Regions from separate parts of the Paenibacillus andongensis genome, predicted to be linked through region 2. Evidence: predicted binding sites of a transcription regulator. Region 2 holds the regulator's gene; the other holds the start of a gene.
The links. The regulator Rex, encoded in region 2, represses fermentation and respiration genes when NADH is low (regulators of the CRP and FNR family bind a similar motif). The targets are predictions, from matches to a motif close to TTGTGAAATATTTCACAA.
Positions count from the first base shown of each region.

Region 1 (6,414 bases), 1.7 Mb from region 2:
GGGTTGCGACAACGTCATTATCGACGCTCGGACGAAACCACATCACGCCCCACCGCTTGTCTCCGATCCGGCGATTGAAAAGAGAATCAACCGGCTGTTTGCCACCGGTGGCAGCTTGAATGGCGTGCTGTAACGAAGCAAAGCGAACGCAGTGAGAGATTGCGAAAGAGCTGGGGATTTCGCGGAGTAATGTTTCAAGGATAGAAAAAACAACCACACAAGCCTGCTTAGATAATGAATAGACGACCCCCTCATCCCAAAAAATGGCATGAAGGTCGTTTTTTTATTTCGTGCCTCTTATGTAAAGAAAATAAACCGTGATATTTATTAATGCAGTCAGCCATTGAAGTGGATAAAATGATTATCTTGTGTAAAATATATCCATGATCAAAATTTGTCAAGGGAGTTGTAAATATGCAAACCAAAGAAACGCTATATGATAAATTAGGTGGGGAAGAGGTAATCTCCAAAGTGGTCGATTACTTTTACACGCTAGTTTTAGCAGATAAGACGGTTGAAAAGTTTTTCCTTGACACGGACATGGAGAAACAACGAAAGCATCAGACCAAGTTTATTAGTTTCGCATTAGGTGGTCCTAACCAATATTCAGGATCATCGATGGCTAAAGCACATGAGGGTATGAATATTCAACCAGAACATTTTTCTGCCATTGTTAAGCATCTTCATGATGCGCTCGCTCATTTTCAAGTTAGTGAATCTGATATCTCAGAAGCCTTAAGTCATGTTGCGCCATTAAAAGATGATATTCTGTATAAATGAAAAATAGGGAACAGGTGCTAAATGTCCTGTTCCTTTTTGCTGGGAAGCAAAAAGGAAAAAACAAAAGAAGAAGCCACAGTTTCCGCAAGTAACTGCCTTCTGTCAGAGGATGAACAACCTGCATTTTATACACGATAATGCAGACAATAGATAGAATTATAGGGGATGACCTGCAAAAGTTACATCTAAACCGATCGTTTTATTCACTGTTGGCGATTTTCGAGCAAATGAGATGCAGGTTTTACAGGTAAGCACCTTGAAAACGGCAAATTATTTAAAATAAGATGTACTTTTTGCAGGTCCGGGCTGGACCGAAAAGATACAACTTGATGTTGCATGGGATTTTGATCGGATGGATTCAGGAGATGCCACAGGTCCCTCAGAGTCAGCTGAGGTTTCACACCAATGGAAAATTTTTGATAAAACCTATTTTGAGATATAAACAATTATATGTTTGGGGTTTTGGGCTAAGCGAAGATTACACCTTCTATGATTTTTAGCTTGATATTGTAAAAAGGTCTAAAATGTTGTACGTTCTGCAACTTCAACGAACTAAATGGCCATTTGGCACATGAATTGTTGCAGTATTTACATCATTGGTAATCGCTGCAGCCTATTTGCCTTAACCCCGTTGTGATGAGGCACACGGAATGAATCAAAGCCTTCCTTTTAAGGCTCCAATCATATCGGTACACTAAGGGGCTGAGCGGATAAAATGTGAACAAAAGATGTCCCACTTAGCCATAAGAGGCAGTGGGACATCTTTTGTTTTGGTATCTTAATAGGCTAAAGCGAATAGACCATGAATGTGGGACAGATAGCGAACGTTGCTCGCTTCTTTCATAAGCGAAGCCGGTAAGCCTTTTAGCTTCGTGTTATTTCCGCCGATAGTGCCTATGCCGTCTTTACGGCCCAAGCTGCCGAGTGTTCCGGAGAATACCGGTATGAACTTATCCATGACGCCGCCTTTGAGCTGAACGGACAGGTTGTAACCGACGGTTTCACCCATCTGCCAAGCAAGCTGAGCAGTAGGAGGGTAAGGTCTTTCACTGCCTTCAGGGAATACAACCGCGCAATCGCCTGCAAGGAAGATATCGGAGTGGGATGTGGATTGCAGCGTCGGTGTCACGGTAGCACGGCCACGATCTTCAGCGATTCCGCAGCTTGCAACAACGTGGTTGCCTTTGACGCCGCCAGTCCAAATAATCGTGTTCGACTCGATGGTTTGACCGCTTTTAAGCGATACCGAATTTTTCGTTGCTTCTGTAATCGCGACACCTGTCAGGAAAGTAACGCCGCGTTTCTCAAGGCTCGTTACCGCGCGCTCAATCAGTACTGGAGGGAATACCGGAAGGATGGCTGGGCCCGCTTCAACGCAATAGATCGAAATATCGCTAAAATCGATGCCTTTGCTGCGGCAAACTTCAGGCAGCTTATCAGCGAATTCGCCAACAAGCTCAACGCCTGTTAAACCGCCGCCGCCAACTACGATGTTTGCATCTGCTTTATTGCCGGTAGCCTTATAAGCGTCTAGACGAGCTTCAACATGTTCGCGAATACGGTTAGCATCAGCTGCAGATTTGAGAATAAGACTGTTCTCTTCCAGACCTGGAATGCCGAAGTAATTAGTTTCGCTACCTAACGCAACGACCAGCGCATCGTACGTATGTAAGGCGCCGCTGCTTGTAAGGACTTGCTTCTCATTTGGCTTAATTTCCTTAATGGTGTCGACAACGATATTCACAGCTTTGTCGCCTAGCAGTTTTTGAAGCGGAAGCGCAACAGCTTGTTCTTTGATAGTACCACCAGCCAAACGATGCAATTCCGTAATAATTTGGTGTGTTGGAAAGCGGTTGATGATCGTAATATTGGCTTCTGCAGCCGTCAAATGTTTACGTGCTGTCAATGCGGTTAGTAGACCGCCGTAACCGCCACCAAGAATAAGTATTTGTTTAGCCATCGTTATCATCCCTTGTCCGTATTAATTTTTGCGCTCAGAGAGTACGTTCAAGAATGCTTGAGCAAAACGAAGTGTCTTCTGCACTTCAGGATCTTTCAGCATTTTTAGCATCCCGAAAAGACCGATGGTTGTTCCTGCCTCAGCCTGTGAGCGTTCGCCAGCCTCAATCGCTGCCGATGCAATGTCTTTTGCCTTTTCTTGCACAGGTTTGACGAATTCCCCAATACCTTGGGCAAAATCGTTGATCAGAACTTTGTCTGTGGCAATGCTTTGCGCGAAATCGTAGGCTTTGGTTAAGACAGTCACCATTTCAGCTAATTTAGGCAGGTTATCGACCAATACAGTCAGAGATTGCTGCACCTCAGGCTTCAATAATTGGTCAAGTACGTCTAACGTTTTTGGTTCCGCAGCAAGCGTTGCTGCTACTTCTTGAACAGCAGATGTCTGTGACATATGAAAAATCCTCCTTTGCGTTGAAAAAAATCGGGTACTGTCACAATGTGTACGAAACGGTAACTTCGTTTTCGAAAAAATGATTGTAACATTTTTCACATAACAAAATATCAATCAACATCGACACAATTGGATTAAACCGTATTTAAATATTTTACACCTTTTTGCGATAAATATTAAAATGAAAATATTTCAATTTCGTGAACATGATAGGTCCGGCATACTTTTTTGTAAATAAGGAAGAGTAGTGAGAAAGCTTTCTATTTCATTAATCGCCGTAATAGCAACATTTGCAGTGGATAAGTCTAAACAAAACCAAAATGAAGGCGATCAATATACAATGAAAATGAAGATATAACGAACTTAAAAATTTACCGCGCGCATTCTGTTTCTTTCTAAAAAAAAATTGAAAATAATTGAAATATCACTTGATATAGGGTATGGGGGTATGGTATATTCTGAATGTGAGGAGGAAATGCAATGGAACAACATGATAACCAAGAAATAAATGAGAACAGTTGTCATTCGGGCAGTGATCGAAAAAGTCATCATTCTGATAAAACAAAAAACAATTTGATTTCTAGGCTTAATCGCATCGAAGGACAAATTCGCGGTGTGAAAGGTCTTATTGAGAAGGATACGTATTGCGACGATGTGTTAAATCAAATTGCCGCGGTTCAATCCGCTTTAAACGGGGTTGGGAAACTGCTTCTCGAACATCATCTAAACAGCTGTGTGATCGAACGCATTCAAGAAGGCGATAATGAGGTTATTAAAGAACTCATGGTTACCATGAATAAATTAATGAAATAATAAGGGAGAGATTTGATATGCAAACAGTTACACTTAAAGTTGAAGGTATGTCCTGCGGGCATTGCGTGAATTCCGTTGAGGGCGCAGTCAAGAAACTTGGTGCTTCCGGCAAAGTTGATTTGAGTGGTGGCTCCGTTACTGTAGATTTCGATGAGTCTAAAGTTTCTTTGGACGCTATTAAAGAAGCGATTGAAGAACAAGGTTATGACGTTGCGAAATAAAGATAATGAGCCGCTTCATGCGGCTCCATGTAACACTTATTTTTTTTTAAAAAAATATACCCCTTGGGGGTATTTAGAGGCTGGAGGGACTGCAATGGCAAAACCATTAGAGCAGCAACAAGCGAGTCTGCAAATTGCGGGAATGACTTGTGCGGCATGCGCGAACCGAATAGAAAAAGGCTTGAAGAAATTAGAAGGTGTTGCAGAAGCTAACGTGAATTTTGCACTTGAGAAAGCTTCAGTAACGTATAATCCGAATCAAATCAGTGTATCGGCCATGGAAGAGAAAATACTGGATCTGGGTTACAGCACGGTAAAGGAAACAGTCGATTTTAATATCGTTGGTATGACCTGCGCCGCGTGCTCGACTCGTATTGAGAAAGGGTTAAATAAAATGCCAGGTGTTAGCAAAGCTACTGTTAACCTTGCATTAGAAACTGCTCATGTTGAGTTTAGCGCAGCCGAAGTTTCGATAAGCGATATGGTTAACAAAGTTGATCAACTCGGATATAAAGCCATACGTAAAGAGGAAGTGGCTGCTAAAGGCGATTATAAGCAAAAGGAGATACGGCACAAGAAAATACAGCTAGCTGTATCGGCAATTCTTTCGCTGCCGCTTCTGTGGGCCATGGTGAGTCACTTTACTTTTACATCGTGGATTTACCTGCCAGAGTTCTTGATGAATCCTTGGGTACAGCTTGTTCTTGCCACACCGGTACAATTCATTATTGGTAGTCAGTTTTACGTGGGAGCATATAAAGCACTTCGCAATAAAAGCGCCAATATGGATGTGCTTGTTTCCCTTGGAACATCAGCTGCGTACTTCTATAGTTTATACCTAACACTGCAATGGGCAGCTTCTGCTGATGCTCATCACCATGCGCCCGATATGTATTACGAAACAAGCGCGATTCTTATTACTTTGATTATTTTAGGGAAACTGTTTGAAGTGTTGGCAAAAGGGCGAACCTCTGAAGCCATCAAGAAATTGATGGGGCTTCAAGCGAAAACAGCGTTAGTCATTCGGAATGGTCAAGAAGAGTCGATACCGGTTGAAGAAGTTGTCATCGGGGACATTGTGCTTGTCAAACCGGGTGAGAAAATTCCCGTCGATGGTGAAGTTGTAGACGGTTTGTCCGCAGTTGATGAATCCATGCTTACGGGTGAGAGTATCCCTGCCCAGAAGAAAATCGGTGACGCCGTTATTGGCGCTACTGTTAATAAAAACGGCGGTTTGAAAATTAAAGCAACTCGTGTTGGTCAAGAGACAGCTCTTGCTCAAATTATTAAAGTTGTGGAAGAAGCCCAAGGCTCTAAAGCACCTATTCAACGTATCGCTGATGTGATCTCGGGTATCTTTGTCCCGATTGTTGTAGGAATTGCTGTTGTTACTTTTCTGGTATGGTTTATTTGGGTTGCTCCTGGTGAATTTGCAACTGCGCTGGAAAAGGCCATTGCTGTTCTTGTCATTGCTTGCCCTTGTGCTCTAGGTCTTGCAACACCAACTTCGATTATGGCCGGATCCGGTCGCGCGGCGGAATTTGGCATCCTGTTTAAGGGTGGAGAACATTTAGAATCGATGCAAAAAGTGCAAATTATTGTACTTGATAAAACGGGTACGGTAACGAAAGGCAAACCGGAACTTACCGACTTTCAAATTGAAAACATGGATGAAGAGACAGCTCTTCGCTTAATCGGCTCTGCTGAAAAACAATCTGAGCATCCGCTTGCTGAGGCGATCGTGGCAGGAATTGTGGCTAAAGGCATAACGCTAACCACCACTGAGCAATTCGAAGCTATTCCTGGTTACGGAATTCGAGCCTTCGTAGAAGGCAAGGAAGTACTGGTTGGAACCCGTAAGCTTCTGCAGCGAGAAGCCATTGACTTCGGTAAAGCAGTTACAGAAATGGAAAGGCTCGAATCCAATGGTAAAACGACTATGCTCGTAGCAGTAGATAACAAGTACACAGGCATGGTAGCCGTAGCGGATACGATCAAAGATACGTCGAGAGAAGCTGTCGCTCGTTTAAAACAAATGGGCATCGAAGTCATCATGATGACAGGTGATAACCAGCGAACAGCACATGCCATAGCGCAGCAAGTTGGCATCGATCATGTTCTCGCAGAAGTTCTTCCGGAAGGCAAAGCCGAAGAAGTGAAGAAACGGCAAGCACAAGGAAAGATAGT
Region 1 covers NZ_CP104467.1:2,873,071-2,879,484, forward strand. The annotation lists gene NYR53_RS12525 (UbiD family decarboxylase) at 1-133, shown strand, start outside; gene NYR53_RS34440 (hypothetical protein) at 159-242, shown strand; gene NYR53_RS12530 (group I truncated hemoglobin) at 415-780, shown strand; gene NYR53_RS12535 (NAD(P)/FAD-dependent oxidoreductase) at 1,559-2,740, opposite strand; gene NYR53_RS12540 (helical membrane plugin domain-containing protein) at 2,762-3,193, opposite strand; gene NYR53_RS12545 (metal-sensitive transcriptional regulator) at 3,674-4,006, shown strand; gene copZ (copper chaperone CopZ) at 4,024-4,227, shown strand; gene NYR53_RS12555 (heavy metal translocating P-type ATPase) at 4,322-6,414, shown strand, end outside.
Region 1: a site for Rex is predicted at 3,277-3,294, ahead of NYR53_RS12540 (helical membrane plugin domain-containing protein). Genes of this name have one in related genera too.

Region 2 (6,414 bases):
CCGTCTACACACACATCTACTACATCTTTTGCACAAGCAGAGTAAACAATATGGGAAACAAAGTCCGTTTTCGGAAGGAAATGTGGTTGATCGATATCCAGTGCGATGAAATCTGCCTTCATCCCAGCCTGTAGTAAACCTACATTATCTAACCATATGGATTCTGCACCCATTTTTGTTCCCAAAAGCAGTGCTTCTGCAGCAGGTACAGCAAGAGGATCGCCGGAAACACCTTTATGAATCAGCGCGGCAAGTCTCATTTCTTCGAACATGTCCAAGTTATTATTGGAAGCTGCTCCGTCTGTTCCAAGCGAAACCTTCACGCCTGCACGAAGAAGCTCAGGAACTCGGGCAACACCGCTAGCAAGCTTCAAATTGCTTCCTGGGTTGTGGGAAATACGTACATCATATTGCTTAAGGATACTGATTTCTTCATCAGTGAGATGAACACCATGCGCGATGAGAGTTGGTCTGCTGAACACACCATGCTTTTCTAGATGTGCGACGGGTCTCAAACCGTATTGTTCCACATTTCCTTGAACTTCACGATGGGTCTCCGACATGTGAGTATGGATGGGCAGGTTCAAATCATGGGCCACTTGAACAATCCGCTCGATATAGTCCGGTGGACATGTATAAGGCGCATGTGGAGACATCATCGTCGTGATTCTTCCATTCGCACCGCCATGCCAGTTCTTAGCAAACTCGGTAGCCTCTTTTAATTTAGCGTCTTGTACTTCTGGTGGACAAAGACCAATAATGCCTCGGGTCAGAACACCGCGCATACCTGACTCTTCAACAGCCTTAGCAACTTCGTTCATATGGTCATACATATCTACGAAAGTCGTCGTACCACCTTTAACCATTTCCAGAATAGTTAAAAGCGTCCCCCACTTCACATCTTGAGAGGTGAATTTGGCTTCCATCGGCCACATTTTCTCTTCTAACCAAATTTGGAGAGCGAGATCGTCTCCGTATCCGCGTAAAAGCGACATCGCTGCATGTCCATGCGTATTCACAAGACCAGGCATATAAAGCTTGTTCGTGCCGTCAATCACTTCGTCATAATTTTCTCGAGGTTCAGGTATTTCCTCACCGATGTATGTAATCAGGCTGCCCTCTACGACCATACAGCCCTTGATAGACGATTTTGCTTCATTATTTGAGATAAAAATACCGTTCATAATTAATGTTTTTTTCATACTAAAAATCCCTCTCTATGCTCATTCTATTAACAAACACTGCTTTATAAACTTTACATCTTCGGGCTTGTAAAATCAAGGAAGCTTCACCATGTTAAGAAATTGTAAAATTTCACGGAATTTTCGTTGCTTTCCATACAATTGTTATGATATTTTTAACTTCGTGAGTTTTTACTGTCATTTGGTCTGTTTATCTTAAATATTCGATCAAAAACTAGTACATATAGCAAAATATAGGAGGATTATATGACAACGTTATTCACGAAAAAGAACGAAGTCGATTTCTTGCAACTTCTCATCCGTGCTGCAGAAAACGCATTGCAAACAGCTCAACTATTTCGCACAGCCATGATGGGGGATAAACCGCCTATTGAATATGTTAAAGCGATTCATGATTTAGAGCATGCAGGCGATTCCATAACTCACGAAATTTTTAAAGGTTTGAACAAAGTCTTTATTACACCGATTGATCGTGAAGATATTATGATTCTAGCCTCCAAAGTGGATGATGTTACGGATGGTATTGAAGCAACCATTGCTCGTTTCGATTATCTAGCTGTATCCCATACAGATTCTTATATGAAAGAGTTTTCGGCTGTCATTGTAGACTCTTGCCAACATATGCTGGATGCGTTCAAGCTTCTGGCGAAGAAAAAATACATGCAAATTCCTGAGCATACGGTTGCTATTAATTCCCTCGAAAATGACGGAGACCGTTTGATGCGCGAAGGGATTCGCCAAATTTTCATCACACGTAAAGACCCGTATGAAGATTTTAAATTAAAAGAAATCTATGAGCGTTTAGAAGAAACAACAGATGCTTGTGAAGATGTAGCCAATATCCTTGATAGTGTTGTACTTCGTTATTCATAAAGCACCTTCGTGTTCTATGTGTACGAAGAAAGTTTTCCCAATGGAAAACTCTTAGGAGGAAATCATGTTAACTTATTTAATCGTTATCGTTGTGCTTGCCTTACTTTTTGATTTCATTAATGGATTTCACGATACAGCTAATGCGATTGCAACATCCATTTCCACACGTGCTTTAAGTCCGCGTGTAGCCATCGCCATGGCCGCCACACTCAACTTTGTCGGAGCTATGGTTTCCTCAAAGGTTGCCAAAACCGTTGGAGGAAGCATTGCGAACCCAGCCAAAATTGAAAACGGCGTTGAAATCGTCATCGCGGCCTTACTAGCGGCCATCATCTGGAACTTATTAACTTGGTATCTGGCGATTCCTTCATCATCTTCTCATACGCTGCTTGGTTCTCTTGCTGGAGCTGTTATCGCTGGCGCTGGGGTCCATGCAGTGAATTGGAGTGGTTTTACTCAAATTATTATCATTTTGGTTTTATCGCCTATTATTGCTTTCGCCCTAGGTTACCTAATCATGATCTTGATCAAGTACATCATTATATGGTCTGGGAATACATCAAGATCAAAGCTTAATCGCGTATTCCGTACCTTGCAAATTTTATCCGCGGGATTACTTTCATACTCCCACGGTGGAAACGATGCACAGAAAGCAATGGGTATTATCGTATTTGGTTTAGTCGCAGCCGGTGTTCAAACCGACCTGGAAGTACCTATTTGGGTGAAAATTGCTGCCGCTTTGGCCATGGGACTTGGAACATCCATCGGTGGATGGCGAATTATTAAAACCGTTTCCGGTAAGATTGTTAAAATCGAGCCGATCAATGGCTTTGCCTCGGATTTAACGTCATCACTCGTTATTCAATTCTCTACGCATTTGGGTAAACCATTATCAACGACGCATGTTATTTCCTCTGCGATTATCGGAACAGGCAGTGTCATGCGCTTCCATGAAGTTCAATGGGGCACTGTTGGACGCATGTTGATTACTTGGGTTATTACGATTCCAATCAGCATCGCTCTCGCATTCTCGATTTACTTCGTTTTGTTCAGACTCATTTTCTAAAAATAAAGGCACGACCCATGCGAATTGGGTCGTGCCTTTTTCTAATCCAAATAATAAGCTAAACTTTGCAACTCGGTTGTAAAATCCGCATGATGCACACGCACTTCCGGAGGAACTTTAATAATGACCGGAGCAAAATTCAATATGGCTTCAATCCCGCAGTCTACGAATTGATTAGCTACATTTTGAGCTTCATTCGCAGGGACCGTAATGATGCCGATGCGGACGCCTAATTCAGATAAAACTTTCTTCATCTCATGCATCGGTTGAACGACTAGATTGTTGATCGATTCTCCTGCTTTGCTTGGCATTGCATCGAACACAGCGACAATTTTCATATCATTCCGTAAATAAGTATTATAATTGCATAAAGCGCGGCCTAGATTACCCGCTCCAACAAGAGCAACTTGAATATGGCGATCTAATTTCAGAATCTGTCTAATCTTCTCAATCAAGTAAGCAATGTCGTAGCCGATTCCCTTTTTGCCGAATTCCCCGAAATAAGCCAAATCCTTGCGAATCTGTGCCGGATTCAGATCAAGCTTTTGACCCAAATCCTGCGAAGATACCGTCGAGATATTTTTCATTGCAAGTTCATTCAGAAAGCGTAAATAAATGGGCAGTCTCCTGACGACTGCTTCCGATATTTTTTGTGTTTTCAACGCTACGCCTCCCCCATCCACTCTTCAATCCTAGGTAACATTTGCTCGGTCGTCATATGCTCAATCTTCGGACCAGGCAATGAATAAAGGAAGTGCTTGCCATAATACGTATCAATGACACGAGTATCATAGATGATTACGATGCCTTTATCGGATGCACGTCTGACCAGTCGGCCAAAGCCCTGCTTAAATCGAATGACAGCCTGAGGCACAGAAAATTTCATAAATGGATTCTCGTTGCGCTTCTTAATATTTTCACACTTGGCCTCAACAAGAGGATGATTAGGCGGTTGAAACGGTAATCGTATAATAGCAAGACAGCTTAACGCATCTCCTGGAATGTCGACACCTTCCCAGAACGAGCTGGTGCCCAGTAGGACGCACATTTTGTTATCTTGGAACATCCGGGTCAGTTTACTCCGATTGCCGCTGTCTACCCCTTGCCCGAGCACCGTAATCCCATGCGGCTTCAAGAGATCCTTCATGCCAGCATAAATTTGCTTCAGCATGCGATTCGAAGTGCACAGAATCAACATACGACCTTTGGTAATTCGCGCAACTTCACTAAGCGACTCAATAAGTGCGTTGATAAAAACAGGATCACCGGCACCTTTGATCGTCGGAAAGTCCCGAGGAATGACGACGAGAGCTTGCTCTCTGTAATTGAATGGAGATGGCAATTGAACGGTTTTCAACTTGCCCGATTCTTCATCCTCAGGGATGACTAACCCTAATTGATCCGCAGAATATTGAAATGATTTATTAACAGACAAAGTCGCGGATGTCAGGATAATACTGTCTTTGGTCTCAAAGAAATGCTGCTGTAGCAGTCCACTTACATCCGTAGGTACCGATACAAGCTGCAGTGATTTGGATTTGGCATACGTGCCCGCTTCCATCCAATACACATAACCCTCATCGGCCATTTTCATAAAAAAGTGCAGGGCATCTCGGTGATTGTACAGTTCCTTTACCGTACCATTCAAGTCAGTGACTAAACCTTGGACCCCGAAAACTTCCTGCATGTCCTTCACTTCATTTAATAATTTATCAAGCGTTCGGAGTAAATCATTCGCATTCAAATAAATATTGTCTTCCATAATCAGAAGCTCTCGCCACTCAGGTGGAAGCGTTTCGGGCTTCATCCGGAGTACATATTGTGAGTTTTCCGATTGCGCAGGATCGCTTCTAGAAGATAACAACTCATAGAGCGCTTCGCTGAGCCGGTCCCAATCCTCTTTGATTTTCACGATTTTTGGGAAAAGCCCGTCAATGGTTTGACTCCAAGCGGCGGTGCGTTCAGGCTGCTCATCCGATTTCTGCAATCGAAACCGCAGCATCGGCAATTGGCCACTGCGATTATCTTTATATAGCCATAGTAGCGAATGATAAAATGCGGAAGAATGCAGCTCAATGCCAAGATGCTTACTGGCCACTTCTTCAAAGTGATGTGCCTCATCGATGACAAGGTGCTTGTAAGAAGGTAGAAGGCGGTTCTCAGCCTTCATATCCGTGAAGAGGAGGGAATGGTTCGTGATGATCACATCGGCCGTATTGGCATCATTCCGAGCGCGGTGATAGAAGCATTTTTTGTACCAAGGACACATGCGATTCAAACAAGAATCTGTGTCACTTGCAACCGAATACCAGAACTGCGCACCCTTGTTTCCAAAATGCAGCTCTTCTTCATCTCCATGCTCCGTCTCACTAAGCCATACAACCATTTGCGCTGCCGTAATCGGATCTTCCTTGCCATTCTCGTAATCACGTGTAGTTAGCTTTGTTTCGAATTTGCGCAAGCATAAGTAATGACTTCTGCCTTTAAGCACAGCAGCTTTGAATGGGATAGGGAAAATCTCCTTCAAGAGTGGAATGTCCCTCTCTCGGAGCTGTTCTTGCAAGTTAATCGTGTGTGTAGAGACGATCACTTTCTTCTCATACTTGATGCCATAATAAATGGATGGTATCAAATACCCAAGCGACTTCCCTGTTCCTGTCCCCGCTTCAATCATCAAATGCTGATCAGCCCTTAGCGACTTCTCAACTTCCCGAATCATTTGCTCTTGGGATTCACGATCTTCGAAGATCTCGAATTTTTCTCTTAAAGCTGTTTTCAAACCTTGATGGAACTCGGTAAAAGATGCACCTAAATCATCCGCATCAGAGTCTTTACGCGTATCATCCTCTTCGCCCCAATCGGTGACATTAAGTGTAAATTGCCGGAAATACCGATTCGTATCCATATCAACACTGGTAATAGACTCTTTGTATAAGCATATTTCGTCAAGGAACCAACCCAAATCGCTGTTACCATTTTCAAAAATATGCTGCAAGCGTTGAACAGTAAGAAGCGGCAACCCCAGCAAACGCTCCAAACAAATAATCCAAATGGCCGCCGTGACTTCCGCATCACTATCCGCTTGGTGTGGCCTTTCATGATCAATACCAAACAAACTGGCTACCATGCTGAGCTGAAGACTCGAAATAGATGGAAATAGGATGCGCAGCAAATCCATTGTATCCAGCACACGTCCTGTGAAGTGCGGGTATCCTGTTTTCGTTAATCCTTTTTGCAAAAAGGATAAATCAAAAGCCGCGTGATGCGCCACAA
Region 2 covers NZ_CP104467.1:4,535,399-4,541,812, forward strand. The annotation lists gene NYR53_RS20590 (amidohydrolase) at 1-1,202, opposite strand, end outside; gene NYR53_RS20595 (DUF47 domain-containing protein) at 1,449-2,075, shown strand; gene NYR53_RS20600 (inorganic phosphate transporter) at 2,140-3,141, shown strand; gene NYR53_RS20605 (redox-sensing transcriptional repressor Rex) at 3,183-3,803, opposite strand; gene dinG (ATP-dependent DNA helicase DinG) at 3,806-6,414, opposite strand, start outside.